2 regions of the Halomonas sp. DP4Y7-1 genome follow, and region 1 is predicted to be linked to the other one. Evidence: riboswitches for the same ligand, from Rfam matches in the RefSeq annotation. Region 1 holds a riboswitch; the other holds the start of a gene.
What was found. A riboswitch is a leader RNA that binds a small molecule or an ion and turns the genes downstream of it on or off. The one in region 1 is predicted to bind thiamine pyrophosphate.
Positions count from the first base shown of each region.

Region 2: linked by a shared signal. The riboswitch ahead of thiC (phosphomethylpyrimidine synthase ThiC) and the one ahead of KUV72_RS03570 (3-oxoacyl-ACP reductase) in region 1 are both predicted to bind thiamine pyrophosphate.

Region 1 covers NZ_JAHVKS010000001.1:868,946-873,676, forward strand. The annotation lists gene hutH (histidine ammonia-lyase) at 1-155, opposite strand, end outside; gene KUV72_RS03565 (BCCT family transporter) at 148-1,815, opposite strand; TPP riboswitch at 2,356-2,453, shown strand; gene KUV72_RS03570 (3-oxoacyl-ACP reductase) at 2,501-3,304, shown strand; gene KUV72_RS03575 (LLM class flavin-dependent oxidoreductase) at 3,304-4,593, shown strand.
Region 2 covers NZ_JAHVKS010000001.1:747,747-752,477, forward strand. The annotation lists gene thiC (phosphomethylpyrimidine synthase ThiC) at 1-1,747, opposite strand, end outside; TPP riboswitch at 1,843-1,977, opposite strand; gene tenA (thiaminase II) at 2,059-2,727, opposite strand; TPP riboswitch at 2,805-2,956, opposite strand; gene mdoH (glucans biosynthesis glucosyltransferase MdoH) at 3,127-4,731, opposite strand, start outside.

The DNA of each region.
Region 1 (4,731 bases):
GTGCTGGCATCCGCCATCTGCTCGACCACCTGGCGGGCCCGCTCGATGCGTGCCCAGCGACCCTCATCCAGCGTCAGCTCGCTTCCATGGCGTGCGACGGCGATGACCTCCAGCCAGCCGGGGGCTGCATCTGAGATGACGACCTGGTTACTCATTCACGCCTCCCGTCACCGGCTGAGAGACCTCGGCCGGCTGCTCAGCAGCACCCTGGGGTGAGCGAGTCATGAAGGTTCGCACGGCGCTGATCAATATCAGCACGAACAGGAAGACCACGGTAAAGCCTCCCGCTGCGGCAAGATACTTGATGCCATCGACGCCTTGGGCGCCCCCGCCGAAGGCCACCATCACATAGGCGATAGCCGCGATCGACAGGCCCCACAGAATCTTCTGCTGCTTGGGCGACTCCTCTTCTGCGGACATGTTGCTGGTGCAGATGGTCGCGATGGTCGATGACATGGAGTCTGCCGCCGTTGCAAACGAAATGACCAGGGTGAAAATCGCCAGCGGTACCAGCAGGCTGGCCATGGGCAGGTGCTGGAGGAAGCCCCAGAGTCCGGATACGGCGCCGCTGTCATTGATGATGCTAATCAGATCCAGCGTTCCATCCATCTGCCATTTGAGGGCGGACCCACCCCAGATGGCAAACCAGACCAGGCCGAAGACCGAGGGCAGAATCCAGTTGATGATGAGGAACTCCCTGAGCGTTCTGCCGTAGGAGATACGGGCCAGAAACAGTCCCATGAGGGGGGCGTAGGCGATCCAGATCGACCAGTCATACATCGTCCACCAGGTGACCAGCGCTTCGCCACCAGACTCCTTGGTATCGAAAGCCCAAAGGAAGAAGTTGTCTGCCCAGTAGCCGAGGCTTGTCACCGACAGGCTCAGAATATAGTTGAGGGGCCCGACAATGATCAGAATCGCGACGAAGGCATAGAAGATATAGGCGTTGATCGATGACAGCACGCGGATGCCGCGTTTCAATCCCGAGACAGCGGAGGTGATGAAGATCGCCGAGATGGCAATCGTCAGCACCAGCCAGGTCATGGCGTTGGATTCGATGCCGTACTGTGCCTCGATGCCTGAGCTGATCAATGCCAGACCTGCGCCAAGAGAAGAGGCCAGGCCGAGCGCGATGGCCAGAACGGAAATGATATCGATCAGGGACCTTACCCAGATCTTGCTGCCGTGCCTGCCCAGTACGGGGCTGACGGTTGAGGAGATCGAGAAGCGTTCTCTGCGGTTAAAGTGCATGTAGCCGATCATCAGCCCCACGATGGAATAAAGTGCGTAGGGAATGAATGACCAGTTGTGGAAGCTTCTTGCCAGGGCAAAGATGGCGGCCTCGCCACTGCCGGGAGCGAAGCTCTGGTGACTGATTTCGCCGTAGATGTTGCCTAGATAGATGATCGGTTCATTGACGGAGTAAGTGACGACTCCCGTGGCAATCCCTCCCGTCAGCGCCATGGCGAAGGTGGCAGCGAAGGAAAAGGTAGGCGTTGCATCCTTGCCACCCAGCCGAATATCACCGGCCCGGGAGAAGAAGATGAAGCCCGACACCACCAGGGCCGTTACGGCAATCAGCTGATACAGCCAGCCAAAGTCAGACAGGGAGATGTAGAAGACCCCTTTGGCAACATCGACCAGCATGTCGTTGTTGATGAGGCCAGTGGCCACGGCCACCATGATGATGGAAAAGGTGGGTATGAAGACGGCTTTTCTTAGCGGCCTTCTGCTGGAGGCGGACATATTCTTGTTCTCCACGGGTGATGGCGTTACCAGGTGGCGCAGTGGATCAGCATTGTCGGGTGTTGTCATCGGCCGATCTCACAGATGCGTGTGGCAGGCTTAGGGAAACGCTGCACCGATGCCTGAGCGGAGGTGCTCAGCGCTTCCTTGACGAACCGCTGATGCGGTCCGTCAATCCGTCATAATGTATATACAATAAAAATCGAAAAGGCTAGAGCCGAGTGAGCTGGCGATCACGTCAGCTCCCTTTCATGATGAAAGATAGATCGCTCTTCTATTATTTTATCTTTGATAAACAATGCGTTGAATGTTCTTCTAAGCGTCGATCCGATAATGGGTAGTACCAAAGTAGGGGGTGGTGGCAAGGTAGGGGGAGTGTCAGGACAGAGGGTGAAAAGAAGGCAGAGTAACACGCTGGAGGGCAAGGAAAGCCCGAAGCCATGAAGGTCGAAAGATGTCGCTTAAATGTGTATACATTTGCTTTGTGAAGGGGCCGGGGCGCGATAGGGTTGTCGCGGCGTGTGCCAGGATGGCAAATCAGGGTAGGCCCTTTCACTTGCTTGATACCCGCTGTCTTGTTCCGGGCAAGGTGATGGGCTAAGGTCGAGAGCGCATGACACGGGGTGTCCTGGCTGAGCCAGGGCTGAGAAATACCCGTCGAACCTGATCCAGTTCATACCGGCGAAGGGATGTCAGCGCAGTCGTCTGTCCCTGGCTCGACGTGCGTTCCCCGCCTCGACCAAGGACTCATCGCATGACCCCTCCCGATACCTCTCCTGTTGTCGACCCCATTGCGCCTGATATCTCCGCTCAAATTGTGCTGATTACCGGCGCAGGACGTGGTCTGGGCGCTCACCTGGCACGCGCCTTCCTGCGAGAAGGCGCTCGCGTGGTGGTCAACTACCGCCGCAGCGAAGAAGGCGCCCGGGCGCTGGTCGCTGATTACCCGGAACACGCCTTGGCCGTCGCTGCGGATGTGTGCGATCGGGATGGCGTGGAGGCCATGTTGGCGAGGGCCAGTGAGCGCTTCGGTGGGCCTGTGACTACCGTGGTCAACAATGCGCTGCCGGACTTTGCATTCAATGGGGACGCACGGCCTGGCCCTGACTCGCTGAGCTGGGAGCATCTGGACCATCAACTTCAGGGTGTGGTGCGTGGTGCGCTCAACACGGTGCAGGCAGCGCTTCCCGGCATGCGCGAGGCGGGTGTCGGGCGTGTCATCAATATCGGTACCAACCTGTTCCAGAACCCGGTGGTGCCGTATCACGACTACACCGCGGCCAAGGCGGCGCTGCTGTCGCTGACGCGTACGCTGGCGCAGGATCTCGGCCCAGACAATATCAGCGTCAATATGGTGTCCGGCGGCTTGCTGCGCACGACGGACGCTTCCAGTGCCACACCAGACGCGGTGTTTGACCTCATCGCCGCCAACACACCGCTGCGACGGGTGACCACCCCGCAAGAGTTTGCAGACGCGGTACTGCTGTTGGCTTCCCCGTGGGCCAGGGCCATCACCGGGCAGAATCTGATTGTCGATGGCGGACTGGTGAAAGGCTGATGACCTCTATGCACTTGAATCTCTTCATCCTGGGCTGCGGTCATCACAAGGCGGCCTGGCGACACCCTGATTCCAGCGTCGAGCGATTGGCGGATATCGCCTACTACGAAGAGCTGGCCAAGCTTGCCGAACGCGGTCGCCTGGATGCGGTTTTCTTTGCCGATGGCCATGCCGCGGGCAATGTCGCAGACGGTCCGCTGTGGACCTTGGAGCCGCTGACAATGCTTGCCGCGATGGCGCGTGCCACACAGCATATCGGCCTGATCTCGACCGTCTCCAGTACCTTCTATACGCCCTTTCATGCGGCTCGCATGCTGGCATCGCTGGACCATATCTCGGGCGGACGGCTTGGGTGGAACCTGGTGACGTCAATGTTCGACAGCGAGGCGCGCAATCATGGCCTGGAAGGCATGCCGGGCCACGCGCAGCGCTACGCTAGAGCGGAAGAGTTTGCCAATACCGTGCTGGCGCTGTGGGACTCCTGGAGCGATGGCGCGCTGCTGCGAGATCGCCACGGCGATTATGCGGATGCTGCTCAAGTGCAACCGATTCATCACCGCGGCGAGCATTTTCTGGTCGATGGCCCCTTGACGGTGCCGCGCTCGCCACAGGGCCATCCCGTGCTGTTTCAGGCGGGGGCATCAGAACAGGGGCGAGACCTGGCGGCACGCTATGCCGAAGCCATTTACGCGGTGGCCTATGACCTGCCATCGGCCCAGGCTTACTGCGCTGACCTCAAGGCGAGGGTGAAAGCCGCAGGCCGTCCAGGGGTGGCGATCATGCCGGGGCTTGTGACCTACGTCGGGTCTACCGAGGAAGAGGCCCGACGCAAGCAGCGTGAACTCGACGAGTTGCTGCCGGTAGAGGCCTCGCGGCGACAGTTAAGCCAGTTTATCGGCCAGGACGTCAGTCACTGGGAACTGGATGCGCCCGTGCCCGCGCTGCCGCCGCTGGAGGCTTTTACAGGACCGAAAGGACGCTATGCCACCATCCTGCGCATTATCGAGGCTGAACGGCCAACCCTGAGACAGCTAATGGGACGGCTTGCCGCCGGAGGTGGGCACTGCACGATGGTCGGCACGCCGGAGGGAATTGCCGATGAGATGCAGCGCTGGGTCGAACAGGGTGGGGCCGATGGCTTTAACCTGATGCCACCCTCACTGCCTCACGGCATCGAGGACTTCGTGGAGCAGGTCGTGCCGGAATTGCAGCGACGTGGGGTCTTCCGCCGGGAATATGAGGGCAAGACGCTGCGCGACCATCTTGGATTGTCACGCCCCAGCTGCTGAGCGGGCGTCTTGCTCACACTGCTGCTAGGCACGACAGCCTCTATAGACATCCGCCATAACAGCGGGGGAGCTCGCCCCGCCGTTATGGTTTCGGTTCAGTGGCGTCGGTTTGATTGCCTTAGGGAAACACTGCATAAA
Region 2 (4,731 bases), 120 kb from region 1:
CGTCGTGGTAGGCGCGGGCCGTGTCCGGGTCCAGGCCCAGGTTGAACTGGTCCTCCCAGCGGAACTCGAAGCGTGCCTTGGACAGCGCATTGTCCCGGCGCTGAGCGCCGGGGTGCCCCTTGGCCAGATCCGCCGCGTGGGCGGCGATCTTGTACGTGATGATCCCGGTCTTGACGTCGTCCTTGTCGGGCAGGCCCAGGTGCTCCTTGGGGGTGACGTAGCAGAGCATGGCGCAGCCGTACCAGCCGATCATCGCCGCGCCGATGCCTGAGGTGATGTGGTCATAGCCGGGAGCGATATCGGTGACCAGCGGGCCCAGGGTATAGAAGGGCGCCTCGTCGCAGTACTCGAGCTGCTTGTCCATGTTCTCCTTGATCAGGTGCATGGGCACGTGGCCGGGCCCTTCTATCATCACCTGCACGTCGTGCTTCCAGGCAATGTGGGTCAGCTCGCCCAGGGTCTTGAGTTCGGCCATCTGAGCTTCGTCATTGGCATCTGCCACGGATCCCGGGCGCAGCCCATCGCCCAGCGAGAAGGCCACGTCATACTGCTTGCAGATCTCGCAGATCTCCTCGAAGTGGGTGTAGAGGAAGCTTTCCTGGTGGTGATAGAGGCACCACTTGGCCATGATCGAGCCTCCCCGCGAGACGATGCCGGTGACTCGGCCAGCGGTCAGCGGCACATAGCGAAGAAGCACACCGGCGTGGATGGTGAAATAGTCCACCCCCTGTTCCGCCTGCTCGATCAAGGTGTCGCGAAAGATCTCCCAGGTCAGGTCCTCGGCCACGCCCTTGACCTTTTCCAGCGCCTGATAGAGTGGCACGGTACCGATCGGCACCGGTGAGTTGCGGATGATCCACTCACGGGTTTCATGGATGTTCTGTCCAGTGGACAGGTCCATGATCGTATCCGCCCCCCAGCGAATCCCCCAGGTCATCTTGTCCACTTCCTCTTCGATGGAGGACGTCACCGCAGAGTTGCCTAGGTTGCCGTTGATCTTCACCAGAAAGTTACGCCCGATGATCATCGGCTCGGCTTCGGGATGATTGATGTTGGCCGGGATGATGGCGCGTCCGGCGGCCACTTCCTGGCGCACGAACTCGGGGGTGATCTCATCCGGCAAACGGGCTCCGAACGACTGGCCGGGGTGCTGGTGGCCAAGTATCGCTTCGACCTCGTCACTGCCACGATAAGGGTCCTGAAGGGCCTGTCGACGTTGATTCTCGCGAAGTGCAATGAACTCCATTTCCGGTGTGATGATGCCGCGCCGCGCGTAATGCAATTGGGTGACGTTGCCCGGGCGGCCATCGGCGGTCCTGGTGGCGCGGCGTGGTGTGCGCGTCAGCTCGAAGCGCAGGGGGGCCAGCAGCGGGTCATTGGCACGCCGGCGGCCGTACTCGGAGGTGGGACCGTCGAGCCACTCGGTATCGTTGCGCTCCTCAATCCAGGGCCTACGCAACTCGGCTAGTCCCTTGCGCAGGTCGACCTGTACCGCCGGGTCGGTATAGGGGCCTGAGGTGTCGTACACCAGTAGCGGTGGATTGGCTTCGTCGGCGCCTGAGGTGCGCGTCGGCGACAGGGTGATTTCGCGAAATGGCACCCGCAGGTCGGGCCGGGAGCCCTCTACATAGACCTTGCGAGAGCCTGGCAGGGGAGTGACGGCGGCCTGGTCGACCCTGGCCGTCTCGGCCAGGAAGTGGGCGTCATGGCGGGATCTCGGATGAGACGAGGGGTGGTCGAGTGACATAGGTGGTTTCCTCTCACGGCGGTGCAGGGCAAGTGGCGTCGCCCTGATGGTGGTAATGGCACGTCGCGAGGGAGAAGGGGGGGGCGTCGAGGCCGTGGCCGTGAGCGCTTGATCCCTACGCTGGTCCTCGCCTCGATGCCGTAACATCGGGGGTATCCCCAGATCAGGTTCAACGGGTCTCATGCGCTGCATGATCTCAGCCGCTGGCTGCGGCACCCCGTCAAGCGTTGCTATTGTCAGCTTGTCTGTGTTGTCGAGCGCGATCACCCAGGTCGATCGCCCAGTTCGATCGCCTAAAGGCGTCGCCAAGGTCAGTCGCTCAGGTCCAGTCCCATCTGCCAGAAGTCAGTCTCGAGACGGGTCGCGTCGCTAAAGATGCGCGCCAGCCGGTCGAAACGAGCGCTCGATACCTGGCTGAGCTGGTCGTCGAGCCAGTGCCTTTCGCGCACGGCCGAGGCCTGAAAGTCAGGGCTTGCGTACATGGTGATCCAGGCATCGTAGGGATTGTCGCCACCACGCAGCGTCTCGGGATGATCCGCCAGCCAGCGGCCGATGTCGGCGTAGCCGACCATGCAGGGCGCCAGGGCGACGTGCAGGTCCAGCAGATCACCACGACTGCCGGTGTCGAGGACGTAGCGGGTATAGGCCAGGGTGGCACGTGCCTCCGGTAGACGGCTGAGCTCGCTGTCGTCAATGCCCCATTCTCGGCAGTAGGCAAGATGCAGGCCCAGTTCGACCTCGAGGATCGTCTGCATCCCCTTGAAGGCCCCCTGCAAGCTCTCCAGGTCCTGGCTCTTGTAGGCAGCAAGGGCGTAGGCGCGTGAAAACTGCAGGAGAAACAGGTAGTCCTGCTTCAGATAGTGGCGAAAGCTGGCGTCATTCAGGTCGCCGCGCCCAAGTGCACGAACGAAGTCGTGCTCGGTATAGCGCCGCCAGTCGTCGCGGCAGGCAGCGATCAGATCGTTGAAGCAATAGCCCATGATAGCTCCGGCATAGTGGATCCGGTGGGCGGGGCAGAGAAGGACGGCGGGGAGGAAGGGCAGGCCCCCGCAGGGAAGGCGTGCCACCGCCTGATTCCCTACGCCGGTTCAAGGTGTGAGTCCACACCGCACCCGGATCAGGTTCCACGGGATCGGTGCTGTCGGGCCGCTACACCACGCTGGCCCTGCACCATCTCAGCCGGATTGACCGGCACCCCGTCAAGCGAGTCGACCGCAGTCTAGCACGCCCTTGCGGCTTTGCCAGACACCACTTTCGGATAGCATCGGAAGGGGGCGTCAAGGGAGGTTGTCGAGAGAGACTACCTAATGATGACGCCGCGGCCATGAGGGTCACGGCCGCGGCGTCCTGCACCGACGCTGATGATGGCTTATGATGGATCAGCGACGATCTGGCGTGGGGGTGTCGATCGGGTGGCCAGGGTCGCTGTGCACCTCAGCCGATTGATGGGGGCGTCGGAAGGACTGCACAGGCATGTCTCGGGGACGCTCGCTGGGGGGAGCGGCCGGCGCGCCCGATGAGGGTAGCTGACTCTCGATGTGTAGATCGGCGACGACCCTGGGGGGGCGTGTCTCACTGGGTACCAGCAGAAGCCCGGCGCGGGCCAGGCGGCGGCCGATGGTCAGGCTGGAGCTCCAGCGCACCAGCGGAGCCGCCAGCACCAGGCCGAGCCAGACGGGCGTCAGCCAGAGAAAGAAGCTCGGAGTGTAGGCCCAGGTGACGAGAGCCCACACCGCACCAATCAGCGACCACAGCCAGGTATGGCGGAAGGCTTCCCGCCAGGGCAGTGCCCGCCCCTCTCGGGATTGCGGGTCCCAGGCAACGGTACGACCGGTCAGCACCTGGATCACGAAACGGCTGTGGAAGACCATCATCAGCGGTGCGATCAGCATGGCGAACAGGGTCTCCACCAGCATGCTCAAGACCAGTTTTGGGCGTCCCCCGTAGCCCTCTGGATCCCGCATGAGACCGAGTATCAGTCCCAGCACCTTGGGCATCAGCAGCATGCCCAAGGTGCCGATCAACAAGGGAATGATCAGGTTGGGCGGAGCGATGGGCCAGTCAGGGAACAACTGCGAGCTGGCGGTGAAGAAGTTCGTGGGAACGAGCGCCCTGATCAGCGCATCGATGGTACTGATGACCAGGATCGCCAGCCACACCAGCGACGACAGGTAGGCCAGCGCGCCGAAGAAGAAGTGCAGACGGCTCAGCACATGCAGGCCATGGCCATTCAGCAGGCGCAGATGCTGCAGGTTGCCCTGTACCCAACGTCGATCACGCTTGGCATAGTCGAGAATGTGGCTGGGCATTTCCTCATAGCTGCCGCCCAGGTCGGTGCGCATGCGCACCTGCCAGCCGGCCCGGCGCAACAGCGCTGCCTCGACAAAGTCATGACTGAGGATATCGCCACCCAGGGGCGGCTTGCCAGGGAGCTCGGGAAGGCCACAGGCGTCGGTGAACGCGTCCACCCGAATGATGGCATTGTGGCCAAAATAGTTGGCTGCGGTGGCGTGCCAGAAGCTCAGCCCTGCCGCCAGCATGGGCGAGTAGAGCGCGGCAGCGAATTGATTGCAGCGCCCGAACAGACTTTGCTGGCGCACGGGAATGGGCACCGTCTGAAGGAGCCCCAGCCGAGGATTGGCCATCATCTCGTCGATGAGCTCGACCACCGTGGTCCCGCTCATCAGACTGTCGGCGTCGACCACCAGCATATAGTCGTAGTGGCTGCCCCAGCGGGTGCAGAAGTCGCCCAAGTTGCCTGCCTTGCGCCCTGCGTTGCTGTCCCGGTGGCGATAGTGCAGCCGGCAGTGGCCCTCGAGTCGCTGCTGCAGCGCTGCCATGGCGGCCTTTTCTTCCGCCACGACGGCGTCGTCGGTGCTATCGCTGAGCACGAAGGCCTCGACGTCGATGCCCTCCGGCAGCTCGCCAAGGTCCATGCAGGTTGTCTCGAGCCCAGCCGCGACCCGGGCCACGTCCTCGTTGTG